DNA from 4 places in the Streptomyces sp. ITFR-6 genome. Region 1 is predicted to be linked to each of the others. Evidence: riboswitches for the same ligand, from Rfam matches in the RefSeq annotation. Region 1 holds a riboswitch; each other region holds the start of a gene.
What was found. A riboswitch is a leader RNA that binds a small molecule or an ion and turns the genes downstream of it on or off. The one in region 1 is predicted to bind cobalamin.
Positions count from the first base shown of each region.

Region 2: it holds a riboswitch for cobalamin, as region 1 does, so the genes downstream of both, RLT59_RS30885 (cobalamin biosynthesis protein) here and RLT59_RS35705 (prenyltransferase/squalene oxidase repeat-containing protein) in region 1, are expected to answer to the same signal.
Region 3: it holds a riboswitch for cobalamin, as region 1 does, so the genes downstream of both, RLT59_RS05375 (FecCD family ABC transporter permease) here and RLT59_RS35705 (prenyltransferase/squalene oxidase repeat-containing protein) in region 1, are expected to answer to the same signal.
Region 4: it holds a riboswitch for cobalamin, as region 1 does, so the genes downstream of both, RLT59_RS11580 (ribonucleoside-diphosphate reductase subunit alpha) here and RLT59_RS35705 (prenyltransferase/squalene oxidase repeat-containing protein) in region 1, are expected to answer to the same signal.

Region 1 covers NZ_CP134612.1:7,896,819-7,899,000, reverse strand. The annotation lists gene RLT59_RS35705 (prenyltransferase/squalene oxidase repeat-containing protein) at 1-843, opposite strand, end outside; cobalamin riboswitch at 1,044-1,189, opposite strand; cobalamin riboswitch at 1,274-1,348, shown strand; gene RLT59_RS35700 (prenyltransferase/squalene oxidase repeat-containing protein) at 1,471-2,182, shown strand, end outside.
Region 2 covers NZ_CP134612.1:6,787,104-6,789,285, forward strand. The annotation lists gene RLT59_RS30885 (cobalamin biosynthesis protein) at 1-860, opposite strand, end outside; cobalamin riboswitch at 1,011-1,144, opposite strand; gene RLT59_RS30890 (hypothetical protein) at 1,302-1,535, opposite strand; gene RLT59_RS30895 (inorganic phosphate transporter) at 1,548-2,182, opposite strand, start outside.
Region 3 covers NZ_CP134612.1:1,254,851-1,257,032, forward strand. The annotation lists gene RLT59_RS05370 (ABC transporter ATP-binding protein) at 1-222, opposite strand, end outside; gene RLT59_RS05375 (FecCD family ABC transporter permease) at 222-1,331, opposite strand; cobalamin riboswitch at 1,433-1,579, opposite strand; partial or broken gene RLT59_RS05380 (alpha/beta hydrolase) at 1,770-2,182, shown strand, end outside.
Region 4 covers NZ_CP134612.1:2,610,668-2,612,849, reverse strand. The annotation lists gene RLT59_RS11580 (ribonucleoside-diphosphate reductase subunit alpha) at 1-1,191, opposite strand, end outside; cobalamin riboswitch at 1,333-1,469, opposite strand; gene RLT59_RS11575 (GNAT family N-acetyltransferase) at 1,557-2,069, opposite strand; gene mctP (monocarboxylate uptake permease MctP) at 2,182-2,182, opposite strand, start outside.

The DNA.
Region 1 (2,182 bases):
GATGAGGTCCGCGATCAGGTCGTGGCCGCCGAAGGCGTGCGGGTCGCCCTCCGTGGCCTCGGCGAGGAGGGCGAGCCGAGCGGCCGCTGCCGCGTCGGGTGCCTGGTCCTCGCCCGACGGGTAGGCGTAGTCGTCGGTGTGGGCGGCGAGGAAGGCCGTGACCTTGTCGAGCGTGCCGCTCGTGCCCTCGGCGGCGGCAAGCGCGTAGGCCGCCTCTGTGGTCAACAAGTAGTCCGGGGTGTCGGTGCCGTCGTCGACGATGCGTTCGCCGTCCTTGAGCGCGCCCTTGGCCCAGGCCGCCGCGGCCGCGGTGTCGATCTCACCGGCCGGAACCGTGGGAGTGCTGCCGCCGGGGTCCGGGGTCTCGGCGCCCCCGCCTGCGCGCACGTCGTCCGGGGTGAACGTGGGCCTGCCGGTCGTGCCGCCGATGTCGGTCCCGCCGAACACCCAGGCGTCGACGTCACCGTCCTTCAGGTCGCGGCTCATGGCGCCGTACTGGCTGTACGTCCACTTGGTCTGCCCCGGCGAGGCGACCCAGTAGGACCAGTAGGCGGTGGCCGGCGGGGTGAGGACGCAGGACTCCTGGTCCGTCGTCGGGTACTGGGTTCCGGAGCCGAGTCCGATGCGGCAGATGAAGGCGGGGCCGTCGTGCTGCGTGCCCTCGGTGGTGAAGCCCGCCTCGTGGAGGAGTTCGTATCCGGTGGTCGGCGTGGTGTCGCAGCCGCGCTCGACCTTGCCGCCGAAGGGGCCGAAGTCGACAGCGACGACGGCGCCCTTGCCGGCCGTGCACGCGTCGACGGGACCGGCCGCGGCCGGGGTGCCCGTGCCGAGTGTCACGCACATGGCAAGCAGGAGAAATGCCACCGCCACCAGGGAGAGGAACGCTCTGGTCCCCGGCTTCCGGTCTGTTCGCTGTGCGGTCCCCACCGCGGCCCCCTCGTTCTGTCTCCGTGGGGACACGAACGTGGCTGAGCCCACCGCGACCACGCGTGGTTCACCGCATGGCGGGGCTGGTCGACCACGCCGTAGTCCGCGACGGCGCTTCTCGCTGCAGATCAGGCCCCAGGTAATCCGGCTCGCCCGGCGATGCCGGGCCTACGGTTGCGGGTCAGCGCCGGATTTCGACCGGCTTCCCCCGGAACTCAGTGCTTATCAGGCGGATTTGAGCACGCCCCCGCACGCAACGTCAAGAGGCGGCCGCGCCGTCCGGACCGGATTCGGGGGCTGCTGACAGGACGGCTCCGGCTGGGGTAGCGTCCTGGACTGCCACATGGGGGAACCCGGTGAGAGTCCGGGGCTGACGCGCAGCGGTGTGGGACGGCGGGGGCCGTTCCGAGCCCGAATGCCCATGTCGGCGGTGCATCACAGGAAGCCGGTCCACGCGTTCGGGCGGCGGCCCTTCCCGCTGCCGCCCCTCTTCGGACCAGGACGCGGGCCTGGCCGGCGCGCCCCTCATCCCAGGAGCAGGCCATGCCTCGTCCTTCGGTCTCACCCCGTCTTGTGTTCACAGCAGCCGTCTCCCTCGGGGCTCTGTGTCTGAGCGCCCTGCCGGCGGCGGCCACCGCCACTCCGGCCCAGATCGCCACCTCGAAGACGAACGGTGTCGCGTATCTCAAGTCCCTTCAGGCAGCCGACGGTTCGTACGCCTCGGGCGGACTGTCCAACGAGTGGGCGTTCAGCGCCCTGGCCTCCGCCGGAACCGCTGCGGTGGACGTCACACCCGGCGGCGACGCCTCGAAGAACGCAAGAACGGTCTACCGCGCCCTGCTCGCCACGGCGAGCTGGCCGTCGGCGGAGCCTGTGGTCACCGACTACGAACGCGCCACGCTCAACGCCTATGCGGCCGGTATCGACCCCGCCCGGGTCTCCTCCTCCCGCAACCTGATCGGTGACATCTACGGCTACTGGCAGAACGCCGAGCCCGGCTACTTCGGCCCGTCCGCCAACTTCAACGGCACCGTCTTCGCGACCCTGGCCCTCGGCGGGGCCAGGACCCGGGCCGGTGCCCAGCGCATACCCCAGGCCCTGCGCGACTCGCTCGTCACCCGCATCCGCGCCAACCAGCACAACGACGGCGGCTGGAACTACAGCAAGGCCGAAGGCGATCCGGCGGCGCTCGCCGCCACCAGTGACATCGACATGACCGGCGCCGCGATGGCCGCGCTCTGCGTCTCCGGCGTCC
Region 2 (2,182 bases), 1.1 Mb from region 1:
GCGTGTTCGATGTCCCCGGTCGCCACCGCCCGGCCCGCCTCGCCGTTGAGCACGGGGCGGTGTTCGACCCGGCCGCCGTAGGCGAGGGTGCCGCCGAGCCGTACGCCGAGCGCACCCGCGAACGAGGCCTCCACGGGGCCCGCGTTGGGGCTCGGGTGCTTGGCTCCATCCGCCCGCCAGGCGTGCAGCGCCCCCCGGGGCCGGCCGCCGGCGGCCACGGCGAGCAGGGCGGTGAGCCGGGCGCCCGGCCAGCCCACGAGGTCGTCGAGCCGGGCCGAGGCCCAGCCGTAGCGCAGGTAGCGGGGCGACCTGTGGCCGACCATCGCGTCCAGGGTGTTGGCGGCCCGGAAGCCGACGAGTCCGGGGACCCCGCCCAGCGCACCCCACACCAGGGCGCCGACCACGGCGTCGGAGGTGTTCTCCGCGACGGACTCCACCACCGCGCGGGCGATCTGCGGACCGTCCAGGGACTGCGGGTCGCGGCCGCACAGATGGGGCAGCCGCTCCCGCGCCAGGCCGAGGTCCCCGGCGGCCAGCGCGCCGCCGATGGACCGGGCCTCGCGCCCCAGCGACGTACCGCCGACGACGGACCAGGTGGCGGCGGCGGTCAGCGCGACGGAGGCGGCGGGGCGGCGGCGCAGCGCGCGGGAGGCCAGTGCCGCACCCCCGGCGGCGCCTCCGGCGCAGACCAGGGTGTGCAGAGCGCCCCACCCGCGGTGGTCGCGCCACAGACGGTGTTCGACGCCTGCCGCGGCGCGCCCGAAGGCGGCGACCGGATGTCCCCGGCGGGGATCACCGAGCAGCAGATCACCGATCAGACCGGCCGTGGCGCCGTACGCGAAGATGCGATCGGCACGCACGGTTCAGCCGGCCGTCGCGCCTCGACGGACCTTCGCGCGGGCAGCTGGTGCTGGTCGGAGGGGAGACACGGAGACGGGCGCACGGCGGCCGGGCATGGCGATATGTCCTCACTCAGGGTCCGCGCCCTGGTTCGACGTGACCGGCGACGAGAGTCTCCTGGCTCCCGGATCCGCAGTTCCCCTGGTCTTCCAGCCCACTCGGCGTGGACCGTGACTTCCGGTGGTGGGGGACTGCTCCCCGGTGACAGTGGCGGGACCGCGCCGGATTCGCACCGGCTTCCTCTGCTGTCGCCGTAATGGCTCCGGCAGTCCACCACGCTCCGCGAACGCCAGTCAACCTACCGTTGACCTGCGACGGCACAGTGTGCTGAGACGCACATCGGGCCGGCCGCACCCGGGGTGCGGCCGGCCCGAGGCGGCGGATGGATCAGGGGCTGTGGATCAGGCGACGATCAGGTAGATCCCGTAGGCCACCGCCGCCGCGCACAGTCCGAAGCAGACGTACGCGCCCGCGCGGGCGAGCATCAGGGACCCGCCGGACTGGCCGCCCCGCTCGGCCGGTTCCGGCTGCCTGGAGAGGCCGGCGATGCCCAGGGTGAAGAGGCCCACCAGGGCGACGGTGGCGACGAGAGAGACGCCGAAGACGGTGCCGAGGGCTGCCCAGTCGATGTTCATGGAGGATCTTCCTTACACCGTGGCGGGTCGTGCCGGGTCGGCTATGGCCGGGGCCGGGATGGTGGCGGTGAGGTCGTGGGCCTGGGCGGCCGGGGTGGGCGGCGGGCTGACGGCCGCGATGGCGGTGGTGACGACGCCCGCGGGTTCGGCTTCCGGGGTGACCGGAGCGCCGTCCTGGGCGCCGGGTGCGACATCGTCCTGGCCGACCGGCTTGCGGCGGGACAGCACCCAGATCGCTCCGGAGCCCGCGATCAGCAGTACGGCGACGAGCACGACACCCCAGGTGCCCTGCTTGGTGAGGAACTCCGCCCCCGCGCCGACCAGACCGGCGGCCGGCAGCGTCAGACCCCAGGCGACGAACATCCGGGTGGCGGTGGACCAGCGGACCACACCGCCCCGGCGGCCGAGACCGGCACCCATCACGGCACCGGAGCAGGACTGGGTGGTGGAGAGGGAGAAGCCGAGGTGCGAGGAGGCCAGGATGACCGTGGCCGCACTGGTCTGGGCGGCGAAGCCCTGCGGCGGCTTGAGCTCGGTCAGGCCGCTGCCCATGGTGCGGATGATGCGCCAGCCGCCGAGGTAGGTGCCGAGCGCGATGGCCATTCCGGCGCTGACGATGACCCAGACCGGCGGGTTGGAACCGGGGG
Region 3 (2,182 bases), 6.6 Mb from region 1:
GGCCTCCCGCGGACTCAGGGCGTGCAGGTCCTCGCCGCCGATCCGGACGGTCCCGGCGGAGGGGTTCAGCGCCCGGTAGACGCAGCGCAACAGCGTTGACTTCCCGCTGCCGTTGGGCCCCACCAGTCCGACGAGCCGGGCGTCGCCCGCTCGCAGCGTGACGTCCTCCACCAGCCGCGCGCCGGCGATCTCGACCGTCAGCGCGTCGATATCGATCCGCATCACGCACCCCCGAAGGTGTAGGAGCGGCGGCGCATGAGGAGGATGAAGCACGGCACGCCGATCATCGCGGTCAGCACGCCGAGCGGCAGTTCCGCCGGGGCGAGCAGCACGCGCGAGAGGATGTCCACCCAGATCAGCAGGACGGCCCCCGCGAGCGGTGCGACGGCCAGCAGACGGCGGTGGTCCGCGCCGACCAGCATGCGCGCGGCGTGCGGGACCATCAGCCCGACGAAGCCGATCGCGCCGCTCACCGCGACCAGCGCCCCGGTGACCGCGGCGGAGACCAGGAACAGTTCCTTGCGCAGCCTGCCCGCATTCACTCCCAGGGCGGCGGCGGTCTCGTCACCCATCGCCAGGGCATTGAGCCGGCGCGCCGACCACCAGAGGTGGGCGAGGCCGCCGATCGTGGCGCCCGCGGCAATCGGCACGGAGGACCAGGTGGCGCCCCCGAGGCTGCCCAGCATCCACATCATCGCGGAGCGGGCGGCCTCGCCCCGCTCCGCGGCGAACACCATGAACGTCGTGATGGCCGAGAAGCCGTAGTACATGGCCGTGCCCGTCAGGACCAGGCGCAGCGGGGTCAGTCCGCGCGCGGTGCTGGCGACCGCGTATACGAGCATCATCGCGAGGAGCGCGGCGAGGAACGCCGCTGTGGACAGCGCCCAGACACCGAAGGCGCCGAAGACCCCGAAGATGAGGACGGCGTTCGCACCGACGGCCGCGCCGGAGGAGATGCCGAGCACGAACGGGTCGGCCAGGGCGTTGCGGACCATGGCCTGGACCGCGACGCCGATGGCGGACAGGCCGGCTCCGACGACCGCGGCCAGTACGGCTCGCGGAAAGCGCAGCTCCCACACGATGGTGTACCCGGCGACTTCACCGGGAGCGATCCGCTGTCCCGTCAGGCCTGCCCACAGATAGCGCGACACCTCTCCCCAGGAGATCCCCGAGGCCCCGATTCCGGCGCCGCAGACCAGGGAGAGCGGCAGCAGGGCACACAGCGTGATCACCAGCAGGGACAGGGGTACGCGCCGGGGAGGAGCGGGCCCGCCACCGGCGCGCGCCGCGCGCGAGGGCGGGGCGGGTATGCGTTCGAGGGGAGTGACCACGGTCGGATCGCTTTCACCTCAGGCCGTGCACCTGCACGATCGAAGGAGCGGCCCGGACGCGAAGCGCCCTGTGCAGCACCTCTCGCAGTCCACGGCGAATTGACAGGAGCCTTCACCGCCGCGGGTAATCGGGCTTGCGGAGCCATGGGGACGGCTCCGCCTACCGTTGCGGGTCAGCGCCGGAATTCGACCGGACTTCCCCCGCGGGGCGTGAGCAGCTTACGGGTACGGCACCGTGCTCTCCCTTTCGCCCCTGAGTCCCGAGCGCCCCGGAGCACCCCCCGAGCACCCCCGAGTGGCCCCTGAACAGCCCCTGACCCGCCCCGGAGAAGCCCCTGACGGGAGCACCGCACGGGCGCCGGAGCACCTAGCGTGACGGCGGATGCCCCGGCCGGGCCCGCACGCCTGACACAACCGCTCTCTTCGCAAGGAGGATCTATGCCGTTCAGGGGCAGATCCGCACTACGGCTCATCGCCGCACGGGGCACGGCCACGGCTGTGGCGGCTGCCACGGCCGCCGCCACCGGCCTCGCCGCCGCTCCCTCGGTCCACGCGTCGCCGCCCGCGACAGCTGCCCTTCGGTGGGCACCGTGTGACGTCCCGGCGGACCCGGGAGCCGAGTGCGCCGCGCTCTCCGTGCCGGTCGACTGGGACCACCCGGACGGGCCGAGACTCGATCTGGCCGTGGCCCGCCGCAAGGCCACAGAGCCCGGGGCGCGCGTCGGCTCCATGGTGTTCGGCCCCGGCGGGCCGGGCGACTCGGGTGTGGAGAGGGTGGTGGGCGGGATCAGCCGGTTCAGCCCCGAGGTCCGCCGCAGGTTCGACATCGTCAGCTTCGACCCGCGCGGCGT
Region 4 (2,182 bases), 5.3 Mb from region 1:
ACGGGCCGGCATCGTCTTGCGGGCCAGGCCCTTGGCCTCGGCCGCCCGGTACGCGGCGTCGAAGTCGTCGCCCCAGAGGTCGACCAGCTCGGGCACGTCGGCGGGGGAGAACAGCGACCAGGTCCCGTCCGCGTCGACCCGGCGCATGAATTCGTCCGGGATCCAGTGCGCCAGGTTCAGGTTGTGGGTGCGGCGCTGGTCCTCACCGGTGTTGTCGCGCAGCTCCAGGAACTCCTCGATGTCCGCGTGCCAGGTCTCCAGGTAGACGGCGGCGGCGCCCTTGCGCCGGCCGCCCTGGTTGACCGCCGCGACGGAGGCGTCGAGCGTCTTCAGGAACGGCACGATGCCGTTGGAGTGCCCGTTGGTGCCCCGGATCAGCGAACCGCGGGCGCGGATGCGGGAGTACGAGAGGCCGATGCCGCCCGCGTGCTTGGAGAGGCGCGCCACCTGGTGGTAGCGGTCGTAGATCGAGTCCAGCTCGTCCAGCGGCGAGTCCAGCAGGTAGCAGGAGGACATCTGCGGGTGCCGGGTACCGGAGTTGAAGAGCGTCGGGGAGGAGGGCAGGTAGTCCAGCCTGCTCATCAGCCGGTACAGGGCCGCGACCTCGTCCAGCGCCCGCTCGGAGTTGTCCTCCGCGAGCCCGGCGGCCACCCGCAGCATGAAGTGCTGCGGGGTCTCGACGACCTGGCGGGTGATCGGGTGGCGCAGCAGGTAGCGGCTGTGCAGGGTGCGCAGTCCGAAGTAGCCGAAGCGGTCGTCGGCGCCGTCGGTGAGCGCCTGTCCCACCAGGGCGTCCAGGGCGGCCGCGTGCAGCGTCACGAACTCGGCGGTGCGGTCCGCGATCAGGCCCTCGCGGTGTCCGACGGCGACCGAGGCGGAGAAGGACGTCGAGCCCTGCCCGGCCGCCTCGTCCGCGATGGAGCGGGTGAGGAGACGGGCGGCGAGCCGGGAGTAGGCGGGGTCCTCGGAGATCAGGCCCGCGGCCGCCTCGGTGGCCAGCGAGCGCAGCTCGGCCTCGTCCGACCGGGCGTTGCGGCCGCGCAGCGCGGCGGCGGCGACGCGTCCGGGGTCGGTGTCGGGCAGATCCGCGGTGAGCTCGGTGAGGGTCCGCAGCAGTGCGGTGCCCGGTCCGTCGCTCGTGGTTCCCGTTGATTCGGCCGCTGAAACCGGATCGGCTGGCGCGATGGTCACGTGGTGCTCTCCCTCGCTCGGCTCTGGGCCGACGGGGGGAGCGGGGGCAGCCGGGCGGAGCGGGGCCCCGTTCGGGCAGCACTCCGTGCGGCGTCCACCGGCCCATCCACGAGGCCCGGACGTCTGGGCGTCCGGTTCGGTCGAGCCGGACGCGCTGTCGGCAGGTCCTCGGACTCGGGATGCGCAGAAGCACACCGATCACACCGTTGCGGGACAGTTCCGGATTCGCACCGGATTTCCCTGCGGCGACAGCGAGCACGAGCATACATGTGGGGGCCGCCGGATGAGGCAGCCCCCACATGTTGTGTCGCGTGGCCGTCAGGAGACCGCCCGTGCCGTGTCGCCCGGCCGTCAGGAGGGGCCGGTCAGGAGACCGCCGGGAACTCCAGTCGGTACGTCAGCAGCGAGAGCCCCTCGATCGGATACCAGTCCCTTTCCGGGGTCCGGACGAAGCCGAGGCGCCCGTAGATCCTATGGGCCCCGCGCATGGCCGGCTGCGTCGAGAGCACGATTCCGGTGACCCCCGCGGTGGCCCGTGCGCGGTCGATACAGGCCCGGACGAGCGCCTCGCCCGCCCCGGCCCCGCGCGCCTCGCGGGAGACCGCGAGCATCCGGAACTCGGCCTCGTCCGGCGCCGCGATATCGGCCCAGCGGTTGCCCGGCGGCGCGTAGGTGACCCCGCCGAGGACGCGGCCCCGCGCGTCCGCCGCGACGAGCACCTCGGCCTCCTCGGCCCGCCGGGGGACGTCGCGCAGCTGTACCAGGTACGGATCGTCGGCGCCGTAGTCCAGCAGCCCGTCCCCGAGATAGGCCTCGGCGGTGATGTCGCCGAGGGCGGCGTACTCGGCGGCCTCGACCGGCCTGATGATTATGTCCATGCGGGGAAGTCTGCCGCACCCCTGGGCGGCGACGGCACGGGTTTTCCCCCGGACGCGCGAACGGGCCGCCGCGCCCCCTCACAGGCGGGGTGCGGCGGCCCGTACACCTCGGT